DNA from 4 places in the Brevibacterium sp. FAM 24630 genome. Region 3 is predicted to be linked to each of the others. Evidence: predicted binding sites of a transcription regulator. Region 3 holds the regulator's gene; each other region holds the start of a gene.
What was found. The regulator HspR, encoded in region 3, represses chaperone genes until heat shock. The targets are predictions, from matches to a motif close to AAGTTGAGTCNNNNNGACTCAACTT.

Region 1 (4,339 bases), on a different contig from region 3:
CCGGTTCGGCTGCAGGGGCGGGCGCCCACGCACGCTGCGGCTGCAGGGGCGGCCCTGCCGACCGGTGCGGCTGCAGGGGGGCGACCCTGCCACCGCTGCGGCTGCAGGGTGGTTCTCTCCCGCACGCACGCATGCTGCGGCTGTTACCGCTTGGGGCGCAGCTCCAGGCCCTTGGCCTCGGGATCCTCGGGCAGGTCGACCACGACGGTGTCTCCGTCTTGGATGTCACCGGCCAGCAGAGCGCGGGCCAGCTTGTCGCCGATCTCGCGCTGGACCAACCTGCGCAGCGGACGGGCGCCGAATGCCGGGTCGTAGCCTTCGAGGGCCAACCAGTCCTCCGCGCCCTGAGTGACCTCGAGGGAGATCCGACGGTCGCCGAGCCGCTTGGACATGTGTTCGATCTGCAGATCGACGATCGAGGCGAGCTCGGCCTGGCCGAGGGCATCGAAGAGCACGATGTCGTCAAGCCGGTTGAGGAACTCGGGCTTGAACGTCGCATGCACGACGTCGAGGACCTTGCTGCGCTGCTCCTCATTCGACAGCGAGTTGTCGACGAGGAACTGCGAACCGAGGTTCGAGGTCAGGATGAGAATCGTGTTCCGGAAATCGACCGTGCGTCCCTGACCATCGGTGAGCCGACCGTCGTCGAGGACCTGCAGCAGGATGTCGAAGACGGAGGGGTGCGCCTTCTCGACCTCGTCGAGCAGGACCACGGAGTACGGGCGACGGCGGACCGCCTCGGTGAGTTGGCCGCCCTCGTCGTAGCCGACGTAGCCCGGAGGGGCGCCGACGAGGCGAGACACGGTGTGCTTCTCACCGTATTCGCTCATATCGATCCTGATCAGAGCCTTCTCATCGTCGAAGAGGAAGTCCGCCAGCGACTTCGCCAGTTCCGTCTTGCCCACACCGGTGGGTCCGAGGAACAGGAACGAACCGGTCGGACGATCCGGGTCGGCGACACCGGCCCTCGAACGGCGGATGGCATCGGAGACCGCAGCCACGGCATCCTTCTGCCCGATGAGTCGCTGACCGAGGACGTTCTCCGCCCCAAGCAGCTTCTCGATCTCGCCCTGGAGCAGGCGTCCGGCGGGGATGCCCGTCCAGGAGGAGACCACCTCGGCGATGTCATTGCCTGAGACCTTGTCGGAGACCATCGGGTCCGAGTTCTGCCCGGCTTCGGCTTCCGCTTCGGCTGCTTCGGCCTCGGCGATCTCCTTCTGCACAGCGGGGATCTCTCCGTAGAGCAGACGAGACGCGGTCTCGAGGTCCGTGTCGCGCTGAGCCTTGTCGGCAGCGGAGCGCAGTTCGTCGAGCTTCGTCTTCAGCTCACCGACCCGGTTGAGGCCGGCACGCTGGGATTCCCAGGTCGCTTCGAGTCCGCGCAGCTCCTCCTCCTTGTCGGCGAGATCGGCGCGCAGGGCGTTGAGCCGTTCGACGGACGCGGAGTCGGTCTCCTTCGACAGGGCCATGTCCTCCATCTTCAGGCGGTCGACGGCGCGCCGGAGCTCATCGATCTCGACGGGAGCCGAGTCGATCTCCATCCGCAGCCGGGATGCCGCCTCGTCGACGAGGTCGATGGCCTTGTCCGGCAGTCGCCGACCGGTGATGTACCGGTTCGACATCGTTGCCGCGGCGACCAGGGCGCCGTCGTTGATCGAAACCTTGTGGTGGGCTTCGTAGCGCTCCTTGAGTCCGCGGAGGATCGCAATCGTGTCCTCGACACTGGGCTCGCCGACGAAGACCTGCTGGAACCTCCGCTCGAGGGCGGGGTCCTTCTCGATGTTCTCGCGGTACTCATCGAGCGTCGTGGCGCCGATCATCCGCAGCTCACCGCGGGCGAGCATCGGCTTGAGCATATTGCCCGCATCCATCGAGGAGTCCCCGCCGGCCCCGGCACCGACGATCGTGTGGAGTTCGTCGATGAAGGTGATGATCCGCCCGTCGGCGTTCTTGATCTCCTCGAGCACGGCCTTGAACCGCTCCTCGAACTCGCCGCGGTACTTCGCGCCGGCGACCATCGCGGAGAGGTCGAGGCTGATGAGCGTCTTGTCGCGCAGCGACTCGGGCACGTCTCCGGCCACGATCCGCTGGGCCAGGCCCTCGACGACGGACGTTTTGCCGACGCCGGGCTCACCGATGAGGACGGGGTTGTTCTTCGTCCTGCGGGAGAGCACCTGAACGACGCGACGCACTTCCTTGTCGCGGCCGATCACCGGATCGAGTTTGCCCTCGCGGGCGACGGCGGTGAGATCGATGCCGAACTTCTCCAGCGACTGCATGGTCTCCTCGGGGTTCTCCGAAGTGACCTTCTTGCCGGCGCGCAGTTCGGGCAGAGCTGCGAGCAGCGCGTCCCGGCCGGCACCATTGGAGCGCAGGGCATCGCCGGTGCCGTCCTGGCCGGCAGCGGCGGCGAGCAGCAGGTGCTCGGTGGAGACGAACTGATCGCCGAGTGCGGTCATCTCCTCCTGCGCGAGATTCATCATCTCGAGCCCGGTCCGAGACAGGCTCGGCTGGCTCACCGAAGAACCGCTGACCGTGGGGAAGCCGCCGATCACGGCTTCGATGGCGGTGAGCACTCGCCGCGGGTCGGCGCCGACCTTGGTCAGCAGGGTGGCCGCGAGAGAATCGGGCTGGGACAGGAGGGCGGCGACGAGGTGCGCCGGTTCGACCTGGTTGTTGTGCCGGGCGACGACGTCGTTGACCGCAGTCTGCAGCGCCTCCCGGGATTTGGTTGTCATCTGTGCGTCCATGCGCAACTCCTTCGTGAAATCGTGTGCTGATCACAGCTCTCGAATGGAACAACACCAACAAAGTTGAGTCTATTCCGCTCAACCTTTATTTTCAGCCGAGAATCTCGCCGAGGCGGCCCGCCGTCCCGTATCGCCGACACCAACGCGTCCGGCTCAGTTCGCGAGCACGGACTGGAGGTCGAAGCGACGCAGGACCTTGTCGGCGATCTCCGGATCCGTGCCGCGTTCACGTCGGGCGGCGAGCACCTCGGCGCGGGCGGTCTGCATCGCCCTCTTCTGCACCTGCAGCATCTGCTCACGGTGTTCCTTGAACGCGGTCACCTGCTCGGAGTTCGCCTGGTCATCGGTGGTTCCGCTGAGCTGGTCGTGGAGGAGCTTGAACCTGGCCCGCAGCGGTTCGACCACCTCGTCGGGCAGGCTGTCGTCGTTCCTGATCTCGCGCATCGCCGCCTTGTAGGCGCGCATCGCGATCGCCTTCGTGGCCTGATGCTCCTTCTCCGCCTCGTCGTCGATGCCCAGGCCCGCCACCGCAGCGGGGAAGGTCAGTCCCGCCAGAACGAGGGTGACGAGCAGGACGATGGCCGCAGCGACGACGATGTAGGACCGGCCCGGAAACGGCATCCCGGATTGCGTGGTCGCGGGAATCGACAGGGCCAGAGCCACCGTGGCCAGACCGCGCATCCCGCCCCAGGTCATCAGGGTGGCATCGCGGACGTTCAGCGGAGCGGCATCGGGGTCGATCTCCCGGCGCTTGCGCTCGATGAGAGTGCCCAGGAGCAGCCAGATGAAGCGGACGGCGATGACGATGACGGCGATGAGCCCGCCGATGAGCAGCGCCCGCCCGAGATCGGCATGCTCGGATTCGATGATGAGACGCAGATCGAGTCCGATGAGGCCGAAGGCGATGCCGGTGATGAGCATCTCGAGGACCTGCCAGGTCGAGTTCTGGGTGACGCGTGCCGCGGAGTTGCCTTCCGTGTCGCGGCGACGGACCTCGAGTGCGGCGACGACGACGGCGATCACGCCGCTGGCGTGGAGGTGCTCGGCGACGAGGTAGACGCCGAAGGGCAGGACGAGCATCAGTGAGGAACGGGCGACCGTGTGGTCGATCTTCTCCATCACCCACCACGCCGCGAACGACAGGACCAGACCGACGGCGACCGCGACGGTGGCGGAGACGATGAATGACACAGCCAGATCTGCGTAGTCGACCTCGGTGCCGGCCAGCACCGCGGCCATCGCGGTCTGGAAGATGACCAGCGACGCCGCGTCGTTGAACAGTCCCTCGCTCTGCAGGGTCGACATGATGCGGCGCGGAATCGACACGGTGCCGGCGACCGCGTCGACGGCGACGGGGTCCGGTGGGGCGAGCATCGCGCCGAGGGCGATGGCCGCGGCGATCGTGATGCCGGGGATGAGGAGGACGGCGGAGCCTGCGACGGCGGCCACGGTCACCCCGACCAGGGCCACGGACATGCCGAGGATCGTGCGCCACCGGATCGCGAACAGTGCCCACGACGTCTTCTGCGCCGCGGCGAAGAGCAGGGGCGGCAGGAACAGGGGGAGCACGAGTTCGGGGTCGATGCCCA
Region 2 (4,339 bases), on a different contig from region 3:
CGAGGGAACCGGCGTCCCGTGGTGTGCAGGCGCTGAGGGTGAGCAGTGTGCCGAAACCGAGACCGAGTCCGAGGAGCGATCGGCGGTCGAGGTGACGCTGAGCGTGGCGCGTCGAGGTGGCGGGACGGTCGTCCGTCATGGAATGAGGTCCTTCGGGCCGGAGAGATGGAATTGCGAAACGTCAGTGTGATAGTTCAACAATATGCGGACGTTGCCGGTGCCATGGAATGCAGGCAGAGGCGATGTCCGGAGCGGGTCCCGAGGTGGAAGTGCATGGTTCGAGTTAAGCGCATCGTACTGATCGCGGTCAATCCGGGGCTTCATATTGAGACATGTTGAGCAATTCGGATTTCGACCATCAGGTCATCGTCGCACCCGACCCTCGAGAAGATGTTGAGCAATTCGAGGTTCGGGTCCGAATGAGGCACGCCGAGGGCGTTGCGCGTCCGGAGCTCGTGGGCGGTACGCACCCGAGGCCCGGGATGCTGCTCGCTTGGTGGCTGGCCCTAAGGGTGCCCCGGCGACGATTCGCACGGCCCGCGCCCTCTTCGGCATTGCCCTCGACGTCGAAGCGGGGGAGACTGAGGGTCTACGCACTCATTTGAAAGGTCCGGGTGGATCATGGACGTTCCGAACACCATTCCCGCTGAACTCGACCACCTCATCATCACGGTTCCCGACCTGGAAGCCGGGGTCGCCGCCGTCGAGGAAGCCACCGGTCTGCGTGCTGTCTCCGGCGGTTCGCACACGGGGATGGGGACCGCGAACTTCCTGCTCGGTCTCGCCCCCGCGCACTGGCCGGACGGTGCCCGCACCTACCTCGAGATCCTCGGGCCCGACCCGCAGCAGGAACCGCCCGCTGATGGGACGCTCCCGCTCGACGCGCACCTGTCCACGGGGCTGACCCTGCAGACCTGGGCCATCCACCCGCGGGCCTTCCTCGCAAAGATCGCGGCCGCGAACTCCGCCGGAATCGACTTCGGCGAGGTCAAGGACATGGCCCGCGACACCGCTGACGGCGACCGCCTCGAATGGCGACTGACCACCCGCTCCCCGCTCCCGCACGCAGGTGCGCAGCCGTTCCTCATCGACTGGGCCGAGTCGGTTCACCCCGCCGAGGCGGCCCTGCCCACCCTCGAACTCCTCGAGTTCCATGTGGAATCCCCGGAACCCGAGGCGGCCCGGCAGGTGCTCGAGGTGCTCGGAGCCGGCGACGCCGAAGTTCTTGAAGGACCAGAGTGCCGCCTGCGGGCGAAGCTGCGCGGCCCCGGCGGTGTCCTCGAGTTCTGATTTCGCCGAAACACAAGCGGAGCGCCGAGACACAAGCCGGGCGTCGAAACTCAAGCCGGGCGTCGAGACACGGGATGAGCGCCGAAGCACTGCCGCGTGCACGCGTGTTTCGGCACTCAACCTGTTTCTCGACGAGGCGGCGGCTAGACTCGCATGCGTGCTCAGTCGAAACCGCCTCGCCTCCCGCTCGCACCTACGCGCCCTGACCTCCCTTGCCGCTGTCTCGCTGCTCATCGGTTTGAGCGGTTGTGCGCCCGCCGCAGACGAGGAGACCCGGCCGACCCCGAAGGCAGCCGAGACTGCCGTGGCATCGCCCGGCCCGAGTGACCAGACAAGCGGCCAGGCGAGCGACGACCCGACGGAGTCGCCTGCGCCGACCGAAACCGCGAACGTCGATGACGCCGGCGCGGCAGGAGTCAGCGAAGACGACATCGACGCTCACGGCAGCGGGAAATGGGATCGACCGGCCGAAGAGACCGGACTCAACCGCGACGGAGGCAAGACCTTCAAGGTTGCACTGCGCGTCGAAGACAACCTGCCCATCGACGTCGACGAAGCCGGCGACTTCATCATCAGGACCCTCCAGGACGAGCGCGGCTGGCAGGACATCGACGATGTCTCCATCGAACTCGTCGACGAGGGGCAGGACACGATGATCTCCATCGCCAGCCCCGACACCGTCGACGAAATGTGCCTGCCACTGCGCACCCTGGGCAAACTCTCGTGCCGCAACGGACCCAATGTCATCCTCAACGCCAAACGCTGGGTCGCGGCCACCGAGGAGTTCGATGACATCGTCCAGTATCGGCAGTACCTCATCAATCACGAGGTCGGACATGCACTGGGCCATGGTCACGAGTCCTGTCCCGGCCCCGGGGAGGCCGCACCGCTCATGCAGCAGCAGACCAAAGGTCTGCAGGGCTGCGAACCCAATGGATGGCCCTCGAAAGGCTGAGTGCGTCTGAGGCTGTGCTGCCGCTCCGTGGTGAAGGCGACTGCCGCTCCGTCCGACCGTCCGACCGTCCGACCGCGTCCGCTCCACCCGGCCGCCAGCCCCTCATCGGGGCCGTGGCGGCGTGTGACGGCGACCTCAGATTCGCGCGGGAATAACTGCAGCGGATCTCCTGTTGATTGAGTCGTATACGCTCAACTCTGAAAGAGGAGGTCGGCTTTGGCCACATTCTTCGGACCCGCAGGTTCGGGTGGAGACTCATTCGACGAGTTCCTCGCCCGCTTCCTCCAGGGACAGAACGGAGCCCGCCGCGGGCGAGCCGTCGACATCAACCGCCTGCTGAGCAAGCGCAGCCACGAAGTCATCGAGGCCGCCGCCGAATTCGCCGGCAGGCACGGACAGTCCGAGGTCGACGCACTCCACATCCTCCGCACGATGGTCGATTCCGAACCGGGAATCTCCGCCGTGCGGCAGGCAGGTGCTGACCCCGAGGCCATCGCTCACAGCATCGAAGAGCGCCTTCCGGCGAGTACCGACACCGAGGTGGAATCCACACCGACGCTGACCGGTTCGGCCCAGCGGGCGCTGCTCGACGCCTACCAGGTGGCCCGCGCCTTCGGCTCGACCTACATCGACCCGGAGCACATCTTCTTCGCCTTCGTGCTCAACCAGGAGATGCCTGCGGGCCGCATCCTCTCCCAGGCCGGAGTCACCCAGGCGGCCCTGCAGGCAGGAGCCGAAGCAGCCGAGGCCGCAGGCATGCACCCCGGTCAGGAAGCCGACGGTGAGGACGGGCAGGGATCGGTGCTGGAGAAGTACGGCACCGACCTCACGGCGCTCGCCGCCGAAGGCCGCCTCGACCCGGTCATCGGCCGTGCCCACGAGATCGAACAGACCATTGAGATCCTCGCCCGCCGGACGAAGAACAACCCCGTCCTCCTCGGCGAGGCCGGCGTCGGCAAGACCGCGATCGCCGAAGGCCTCGCACGTGCCATCCACTCCGGCGATGTGCCCAAGCAGCTGCACGGCAAACGCATCATCTCCCTCGACATGCCCGGAATGCTCGCGGGCACCCGCTACCGAGGCGACTTCGAAGAACGACTGACCGGGGCGCTGAATGAGATCGCCGAGGACGGAGACATGATCGTCTTCGTCGATGAACTCCACACCCTCGTCGGCGCCGGCGGCAACGGCGAAGCGAATTCGATGGATGCCGGCAACATCCTCAAACCGCGACTGGCGCGCGGCGATCTGCACATGATCGGCGCGACCACGCTCAAGGAATACCGCACGATCGAGAAGGATTCAGCTCTCGAACGCCGATTCCAGCCGGTGACCGTGGGCGAACCGAGCGTCGCCGATGCCGTGACCATCCTCGACGGACTCAAGGACCGCTACGCCGAATTCCACGAGGTCACCTACACCGACGAGGCGGTCCGGGCCGCCGTCGAACTCTCCAACCGCTACATCACCGACCGGTTCCTTCCGGACAAGGCCATCGACCTCATCGACCAGGCCGGTGCCCGGATGTCGCTCAAGCGCGGACCTGGTGTCGACATCGACGCCCTCAAGCTCAAGCTCTCCGAGCTCGAGGCGGAGAAGAAATCCGCGATCGAGGTCGAGGACTACGAACGCGCCGGACGCCTGCGCGATGAGACCACCGAGGTGGCCGCCCGGATCGACACCGCGGAGAACCCGGGTGCCGACGCCGCGAAGACCGTTGCCGCCGAGGCGATCATCGACGACCAGGAGATCGCCCAGGTGGTCTCCCGTGCCACCGGAATCCCGGCGGCCCGGATGACGCAGAGTCAGAAGGTGCGCCTGGCGAACATGGAGGACGTCCTCCACGATCGTGTAGTCGGGCAGGACGAAGCGGTGACCGCGGTGTCACGCGCCATCCGCCGCAGCCAGACCGGGATGAGCGACCCCAACCGGCCGATCGGCAGCTTCCTGTTCCTCGGCCCCACCGGTGTCGGCAAGACCGAACTGGCCAAGGCGCTCGCACAGACCCTGTTCGATGACGCATCCGCGATGATCCGCTTCGACATGAGTGAGTTCGGCGAACGCCACACCGTGTCCCGTCTCGTCGGTGCCCCT
Region 3 (4,339 bases):
CCAATGTGGGTTCGCGCCCTTCTTCTCTCTACAGCCAAATATCCGCGGCCAACATCTGCAGCCCGGCAGACGACAGCTCATTCCATGCGGTCGTACCTCGAACGCAGGGCGAGGAAGCCTCCGTAGAGGACCAGGCCGAGACCCACCGCCAACAGCAGATACGGCCCGAACGGCTGGTCGCGCATGCCCTTGAGCGCGCCGTCGATTCCGGTGAATTCCTCCGGATCACCGGTCGCCGCGGACACCACGATGAGGATGCCCACCGACAGCAGCGTTGCGCCCTTGCCCAGGTACCCGACGACGCCGGTGAATCCGACGAGGAAGCGAATGATCGCGCTCTGCGGACGACGCAGCTCCTCTTTCCATTTCCGTCGCTGACCATTGATACAGAACACGATGCCGATGATCGCAATCACGGCGCCGGCGGCCATGAGGATATACAGTCCGCCCGGCGCCTTCGCCACGGTCGTCGAAGCCTGTGAGCTCGACTTGCCCGAGTCCGCTCCCCCGCCGAAGACGAACTGCGCGAATGTCGCGGCGACCACCAGGTAGGCGATGGCGGAGCCGACCATGGTGAGGAAGCCGGTCCACTGCTTCCGGCCCTGCTTCTGCTGCGGATCCTTCGTTCCAGCGCCGCGCAGCGAGGCCGAACCGAAGAACGCATTGATCAGGCACCACAGCGCCATGAGCGCACAGCCGAGGAAGCAGATGATGATCAGCACCATGCCGAAGGGCTGCGAAGCGATCTGCCCGATGGCTCCCGCCTGATCGGCCTCGCCTCCGCCCTGGCCCAGTCCGATCGTCACAGCGGTCGCCCCGAGGATGGCGTGGACCAGTCCGTTGGCAATGAAACCCGCACGGGCGACTCTTTCGAACCACTGGCTGTCCGCGGCTTCCTGAGCCGCCGAGTCGGCACTGTCGGCGACCTGTCGAACCTTCTCTTTCTCGTTCACAGAAGTCAGTGTCGCACGATATCTGCACCAATCTGCGAAGTTGATAGTCACAATCAGGTGCACATTCGAAAGGCGGAGCGCGCACCCACAATAGGGTACGCGCTCCGCCTCGGCGTTCATGGCTGCCGTTCGCTATTGCGCCCCGACCCGACCTCGCCGTTCGGCTCAATCGTGCCGTTCAACTCAGCCGCGGCGGTACCGGTTGTACAGCACCAGGGCTCCTGGTTCCGGACGTCCCTGCGGGCGACGTCCCCGCGAGATCGAGACGACGTCTCCGCCCACGGTGCCGGCGGCGAAGACGCGTGCATCGCGTTCCTGCGCCGACCTGCGCGCCCGGACCTCGTCCTCGAGCTCCTCGTTGCGGCTCTTGAGCGCATCGACCTGGTTCTGCAGGTCGATGATCTTCTTGATCCCGACGAGGTTAACGCCTTCGTCCTGCGACAGCTGCTGGATCAGTCGCAGCTTGGCGATGTCCTTCCCGGAATAACGTCGGCCCCGGCCCGCAGTGCGTTCCGGAGTGACGAGACCCAGTCGGTCATACTGCCGCAGCGTCTGCGGGTGCATGCCCGCCAGATCCGCGGCCACCGAGATGACATACACCGCCGCACTCGATGAAATGTGCATTGTGATTCACCACCTCAGCTGGCCTTGGCTTTGTCCAGCAAGCCGGCGCGTGGATCCTCACCTTCGGTGGCGGCCTTGAAGGACTCGACCGCTTGTTTGGCTTCCTTGGACAGATTCTTCGGCACCACGATCTCGACTGTCGCCAGCAGATCGCCGGTGCCTTTCTTCGTCTTCACACCTTTGCCCCGCACGCGCAGGGTCCGTCCCGACGGTGTCCCCGGTGCGACCTTGACCTTGACGGGCGTTCCGCCCAGGGTCGGCACCTTGACCTCGGCGCCGAGGGCCGCCTCGTCGAAGCTGATCGGCAGCTCAATCCGCAGGTTGTCACCATCGCGGGTGAAGACCGGGTGCGGGCTTACGTGCACGGTGAGGATGACGTCACCGGGCTCGCCGCCGTTGGGGCTGGTCTTGCCCTTGCCGGCCAGGCGGATCTTCTGCCCGTCCTTGACCCCGATCGGTGTCCGCACGGTCAGCGGCTTCCCACCCGGCATGTTCAGCTTCACCGAGGCACCGTTGATCGCTTCGGTGAACGACAGCGTCGTACTCGACTTGATGTCGCCGCCCTTGAGCGGAGGCTGGTAGCCGCCGTAACCGCCACCGCCGAAACCTCCGCCGAATCCGCCGAGCAGATCCGCCAGGTCCGGGGGAACGTCTCCCCCACCGCCGTAGGTCGTGCGGGTCCTGGTGCGTCCGCCGCCTCCGAAGAGGTCGGAGAACACATCGTCGAATCCGCCGCCGGCAGCCCCGCCGGGTCCACCGGAACCGGCGCTGAACCTGGCACCGCCGCCCATGGCGCGGACCTGATCGTACTGGGCCCGGGATTCCTTGTCGGAGAGCACCTGGTGGGCCTGGCCGATCTCCTTGAACTTCTCTTCGGCCTTCTCATCACCGGGGTTGGCGTCCGGGTGATACTTGCGCGCGAGCTTGCGATAAGCCTTCTTGATCTCGGCGTCGGAAGCATCCTTGGAGACGCCGAGGGTTTTGTAGAAGTCCTTATCGAACCAATCATTCTGAGGTCCGGTATTCACCTGGCACCTCCTTTCCTTCCAATCAATCCTGTCATCACGGTATTCACTTGTCCTCTCACAATCCGCAGCCCCGGGGCACTGCCCCGAAGATCCGGACCGCCGCCGAGGCGGTTCCCCGGCCCCGTACGTCGGTGAACCGGCGTGCGGGGCGGGCGGCCGCCTCGGCGATCATGGTCGTTGCTCAGTCCTCCGGCTGCTGGACACCGACGCGGGCGGCGCGGATGATGCGCTCCCCGATCCGGTAGCCCGGCTGCATGACCAGGAAGAGCGTCGGATTCTCGACCTCATCCGAAGGCTGCTGCATGAGCGCTTCGTGGATGTTCGGATCGAACTCGTCGCCGACCTCTCCGTACTGCTCGACGCCGAGCTTGTTCAGCGATTCGACCAGCTTGTTCACGTGGGTCTCGAAAGGCCCGGTGACATCGCCGTTGTCGCGAGCGAGCTTGACCTCGTCGAGCACGGGAATCAGGGCCTCGACGACCTTGATCGTGCCGCCGAGCGCCGCACGCTCACGTTCGCGGTCGGCGCGCATTCGGTAGGCCGCATACTCGGCGTTGATGCGTTTGAGGTCGGCCAGGTATCCCGCTGCCTCCGAACCCGGTTCGGGCTCGGCCTCCGGCTCGATGTCCTCGAGACCCGAGGCATCGGACGGGATGTCCACACCAAGGTCGCTGGCATCGGCCTGTTCGGCATTCGGGTCCGCGGTCGGCTCCTCGCCGGCCTCGGCCGAGGCCGACTGCGCGTCGGCCTCGGGACGGACCTCACCGGTGTTCGGATCGACCCGGCGCTTGTCACTGAAAGTGAAGCCTGGCTCCTCGGACGACTCGTCGTTGCCCTCGGCAGTCATTACTTCTTCTCCTCATCCTCTTCGTCGACAACTTCGGCGTCGACGACATCGTCGTCTGCGCTTGCATCGGCGGTACCTTCACCGGCAGCTTCGGCGCCTTCGGCACCGCCCTGCTGGCTGTAGATGGCTTCGCCGATCTTCTGCTGGTTCTCCACGAGTTTGTCGTAGGCGGTCTTCACTGCGTCCTCGTCTTCGCCCTTGAGCGCTTCCTTGACAGCGTCGACGTCGCCCTGCATCTCAGTCTTGATCTCTTCAGGGAGTTTGTCGGCATTGTCGGTGAGCAGCTTCTCGGTCTGGTAGGCGAGGTTCTCAGCATTGTTGCGGACATCGGCGGCCTCACGGCGCTTCTTGTCCTCTTCTGCGTGCTCCTCGGCCTCGCGGACCATGCGCTCGATGTCTTCCTCCGGCAGTGCGGAACCGCCGGTGATCGTCATCGACTGCTCGGTGCCGGTGCCCTTGTCGGTGGCCGACACGTGGACGATGCCGTTGGCGTCGATGTCGAAGGCGACCTCGATCTGCGGCACACCACGCGGAGCCGGAGCGATGCCGGTCAGCTCGAAGGTGCCGAGGTTCTTGTTGTCGCGAGTGAACTCGCGCTCACCCTGGAAGACCTGGATCGACACGGAGGGCTGGTTGTCCTCGGCCGTGGTGAAGGTCTCCGAACGCTTGGTCGGGATCGGGGTGTTGCGCTCGATGAGCTTCGTCATCACGCCGCCCTTGGTCTCGAGACCGAGCGAGAGCGGGGTGACGTCGATGAGCAGAACGTCCTTGCGCTCTCCCACGAGGACACCGGCCTGGACTGCCGCACCGATCGCGACGACTTCATCGGGGTTGACGCCCTTGTTGGGCTCCTTGCCTCCGGTGAGTTCGGTGACGACGGCGGAGAC
Region 4 (4,339 bases), on a different contig from region 3:
GTCAGGGGGCCCGCGCCATGCTCGACGACGGACTTTGGGACCGGATCGTGCGCCCCGAGGTCATCTACGGTCAGCACGTGTGGCCCGTTCCTGCCGGACACATCTACGTCAGCAAGGGCACCGCGATGGCGATGTCCGACTGTCTGCGCGTGACGGTCAAGGGCAAGCAGGCCCACGGCTCACAGCCGGAGAGCGCCATCGATCCCATCGTGCTCGGCGCCTACATGATCACCCGTCTGCAGTCGGTCGTCTCCCGTGAGATCGCCGGCAACGACATGGCGGTCGTGACCGTCGGCACGTTCCACGGCGGGCTCAAGGAGAACATCATTCCGGATTCCGCGGAGTTCAAACTCAATATCCGCACCTTCACCGAGGAGGTCCGTGAGGTCGTCCTCGACCGAGTCCGACGCATCATCCTCGCCGAGGCGCTGGCATCCGGTGCTCCGGAGCCCGAGATCGAGGAGATGTACGGGTTCCCCCGCTGCTTCAACGACCCGGAGGAGACGGCAGGCTTCCTCGAGCATGTCGGTGCCGAGCTGGGAGCCGAACAGATCCACCTCCAGAAGCCGGCCACCGGCAGCGAGGATGTCGGTGCCTTCGGCGACGACATCGGAGTCCCGTACGTGTATTGGTTCTTCGGCGGCTACTCCCCCGCCAAGTTCTCCGGCTCCGAAGCCCCGGCCGGCAACCACTCCCCGTTCTTCGCCCCCGACGACGTCGAGACCACATTGGAAACGGGCATCCGCGCCGCGCTGTCGGCGGTGCTGAGCAAGGTCGGACGGTGATCCGATGAGTGAGGAATCGCTGTGGTGGTCGACCCGGGAGCTCGCCGCCCGGATCGCTGCCAAGGAGATCTCGGCTCGCGAGGCGCTGGAGGCCCACCTTGAGCGCATCGATGCGGTCAATCCGATCCTCAACGCGGTCGTCACCCGCGATGACGAGGCGGCTCTCATCCAGGCGGAGGCGGCGGATGCGGCTGCGGCGCGTGGGGAGAGTCTCGGGGCCCTTCACGGGGTGCCGATGACGCACAAGGACACGCATGACACGGCCGGGATGCGCACGACCTGGGGCTCACCGCTCATGGCCGCCCGTGTGCCCGAGTCCGACTCGCTCATCATCGCCCGGCTCAAGCGGGCAGGGATCACAACGACGGGCAAGACGAATGTGCCTGAGTTCGCCGCCGGTTCGCACACGTTCAACCCGGTGTTCGGTACGACCGTGAATCCCTATGATCCGACGAAGTCGGCGTCAGGGTCCTCCGGAGGGGTGGGAGCGGTGCTGGCCGCCGGCATCCAAGCGTCCGGCGACGGTTCGGACATGGGCGGTTCGCTGCGCTCCCCGGCCTCGTTCAACAATGTCGTGGGGATGAGGCCGAGCAACGGTCGCATCCCGCACATACCTCCGGCCGATCCGTATGCGTGGCTGGCTCAGGGCGGCTTCATGGCCCGCACGGTCTCCGACGTCGCTCTGCTCATGTCCGTGGCCGCCGGCCCCGATCCGCTGTGCCCTCGGTCCTGTCCGGAGCCCGGCAGCGTGTTCGACCTTCCTCAGTTCGCTCTCGGCGCTTCCCACTCCCCCGACCTCACCGGAGTCAGGGTCGGGTTCTCCCCGGATCTCGGCGGGCTCTTCCCGGTCGCCGAGGAGGTGGCCCGGATCGTTGCTGACAGTGCCGGCGTCTTCACCGATCTCGGTGCGGACGTCGACGACACGATTCCCGACCTGCGCGACGCCGATGAAGTCTTCGGTGTCCGCCGCGCGCTGGACTTCGTCGGATCCTGGGGGCGGCTGGCTGCGGCCCATACCGACCAGGTCAAGGCCTCGGTCCGCTGGAACATCCGCATGGGGCTCGATCTCACCGGCGCCGAGGTGGCCTCGGCGGAGGCGGCCCGTGCGCGTCTGCACAGCGAAGTCGAACGATACTTCGCCGACCATGACGTGCTCGTGCTCACAACCTCTCAGGTGCTGCCCTTCGACGCGGGCATCGAATACCCGACCGAGATCAATGGCGTGCAGCTGGAGAACTACCTCGACTGGATGCGGTCCCTGTGCCTCATCTCGGCCACGGGCTGTCCGGCGATCTCCGTCCCTGCGGGCTTCTCCGCTTCGGGACTGCCGGTGGGCGTGCAGATCGTCGCCAGGCCGGGCGCCGATGTCGATCTGCTGCGCATCGCCCACGCCTTCGAAGTCGCCACCGGGCACCACGCTTCACATCCGCGGCTCTGAGGGCGAGTGCGGAGAGGTTTGGCAAACCTGCGTGGAGTTTGCCGAGCCTTTCCACACTGGAACGGTTCTAGAAAAGGTGTCACTATATTCTTGTACAGGCGGAATCGATCCGCTTGAGAATCGCAAAGGAGTAACAGATGCACCTGAGCCCCGCCATGCAGAAGGTCCTCAACGAGCAGGTCACCCTCGAACTCGAGGCCTCGCTGGTCTACCTGCAGCTGTCGATTCAGCTCGACGACCTCGACCTCCCCGGAATGACTCGCTGGATGCGCGCCCAGTCCGAGGAAGAGCAGGTTCACGCCGCCAAGTTCACTCAGCACTGCCTCGACCGCGGATTCGCTCCTCAGATCGGCGATATCGCTGCTCCGAAGGTCTCCGGCTCGCAGCCGATCGACTTCTTCAAGGCCGCACTGGCCCATGAGGAGAAGGTCTCCGAATCCATCCGCAACCTCTACCGCACCGCTCAGGCCGAAACCGACCTCGACGTCCTGCCGCTGCTGCACTGGTTCATCGACGAGCAGGTCGAGGAGGAGTCGAGCATCTCCGAGATCATCGGCCGCCTCGAGCGCGTCGGCGAAGACGGCTCGGGCGTGCTGCGCATCGATTCCGAACTCGGATCGCGTCACCCCGACATCACCGCCGACGGCGAGTGATCGGAACTCACGACGGTTGAGCCCGCTGCGCCCGCAGTGACGAAGGGCGGTCGATTCCCAGTGAATCGGCCGCCCTTCGTCATCGTCGGAGACGAAACCAGAGCCCTCGGCTCGCTGGCCAGCGCACCGGAAGGAACGACTCCGCGAAGGACCGCCTCAGCGATGAGCACGGTGACGGCGGGCCGGTCACGCAGCACCCGAACCGGACTCGCAGAACTGTGAGTTTCATGAGTTCGGAATCATTTCAAAGTTGAGTGTGTTTGACTCAATAGAGCAACCGAACGAAAGGACGCACATGGCTACACGATTCGATCCCATCCGTGACCTCGACCGCTTCTTCTCCGAGGTCACTCGCACCCCGAACTCAACGACCCTGCCCATGGATCTCTACCGCGACGGCGAGGTCTTCATCGCCCGCATCGACATGCCCGGCGTCGACCCGAGCAGCATCGATGTCGATGTCGAGGACCGCACGCTCACGGTTCGCGCACGCCGCGAATCCGAGGTCGCGGACAAGGACGTGAAGTGGCTGACCCGGGAACGGACGAACGGCACCTACGCGCGCCAGCTCACGCTCGGCAACCGCGTGGCACTCGACCGCATCCGCGCCGACTACAGCGACGGCGTGCTCACCCTGACGATCCCCGTCGCCGAGGAGGCCCGCCCCCGGAAGATCACCGTGTCCCACACCTCCGCGTCCGGCAGCGCCGAGGTCGTCGAATCGACATCGACCGACGGCGGACCGGCCGCTGACACCGCGACCGGCGGCTCTGCCGACTGATCGACCGGCAGATCCGACACGGCGGGCCGCACCTCGGGTGCGGCCCGCCGTTCGTCGTTGTCGGACACTCCTGCCCTTCCAGACAGCACCGCGCTCATGACAGCTCGAGCAGGTAGGCCAGACACATGTACGGGACATCCACGGTGCCTGAGACCGGATGTTCGTCGCGGAAGTATCCGCGCAGATTCGTCTCCACCCGGGTGCGGGTCGCTTCGTTCGATCGCAGCCAATAGGAGCGGGTGCGAGCGAGGTCGACGATGCCGTCGACGTCGAGTGGGGTCGTGAACTCGACGAGCCGATCGGCGATGAGTTCGAGCCCAGCACCCGGCTGCGGACGATACTGCGGACGGTAGACGTCACCGGCATGCATGATCCGGCTCAGACGAAGCACCCAGTCGACGCGCACGTCGAGCTGGTTGATGAGGATGAGCAGCCTGCCGCCGGGCACGAGGATCCGAGCGATCTCGGCGGCCGCGGCCGCCTCGTCGAACCAATGCCAGGCCTGCGCGACGGTGACGAGGTCGACGCTGCCTGCTTCCAGTCCCGTCGCTTCGGCCGTACCGACCCGACTGGGTGCTCGATTGCTCTCGAGTGCCACCGTGTCGGGGTCGACGGCAGTGACCTCGCTTCCGCGTTCGAGCAGCTCTCGGCTGAGAATTCCCGTTCCCGCGCCGAGATCGCA

Region 1: the regulator HspR is predicted to act here: its motif matches at 2,811-2,835, upstream of clpB (ATP-dependent chaperone ClpB).
Region 2: the regulator HspR is predicted to act here: its motif matches at 2,419-2,443, upstream of ACPUD7_RS04875 (ATP-dependent Clp protease ATP-binding subunit).
Region 4: the regulator HspR is predicted to act here: its motif matches at 3,124-3,148, upstream of ACPUD7_RS06060 (Hsp20/alpha crystallin family protein).

What each region holds. Positions count from the first base shown of each region.
Region 1 is NZ_JBNBZD010000002.1:195,500-199,838, reverse strand. Features, by position in the region: gene clpB (ATP-dependent chaperone ClpB) at 144-2,750, opposite strand; gene ACPUD7_RS02330 (Na+/H+ antiporter) at 2,904-4,339, opposite strand, start outside.
Region 2 is NZ_JBNBZD010000004.1:130,516-134,854, forward strand. Features, by position in the region: gene ACPUD7_RS04860 (TIGR04028 family ABC transporter substrate-binding protein) at 1-139, opposite strand, end outside; gene ACPUD7_RS04865 (VOC family protein) at 622-1,290, shown strand; gene ACPUD7_RS04870 (DUF3152 domain-containing protein) at 1,448-2,245, shown strand; gene ACPUD7_RS04875 (ATP-dependent Clp protease ATP-binding subunit) at 2,462-4,339, shown strand, end outside.
Region 3 is NZ_JBNBZD010000026.1:33,320-37,658, forward strand. Features, by position in the region: gene ACPUD7_RS15665 (DUF1206 domain-containing protein) at 78-953, opposite strand; gene ACPUD7_RS15670 (heat shock protein transcriptional repressor HspR) at 1,137-1,577, opposite strand; gene ACPUD7_RS15675 (DnaJ C-terminal domain-containing protein) at 1,592-2,605, opposite strand; gene ACPUD7_RS15680 (nucleotide exchange factor GrpE) at 2,787-3,452, opposite strand; gene dnaK (molecular chaperone DnaK) at 3,452-4,339, opposite strand, start outside.
Region 4 is NZ_JBNBZD010000005.1:176,569-180,907, forward strand. Features, by position in the region: gene ACPUD7_RS06045 (amidohydrolase) at 1-785, shown strand, start outside; gene ACPUD7_RS06050 (amidase) at 790-2,223, shown strand; gene ACPUD7_RS06055 (ferritin) at 2,361-2,876, shown strand; gene ACPUD7_RS06060 (Hsp20/alpha crystallin family protein) at 3,172-3,657, shown strand; gene ACPUD7_RS06065 (class I SAM-dependent methyltransferase) at 3,752-4,339, opposite strand, start outside.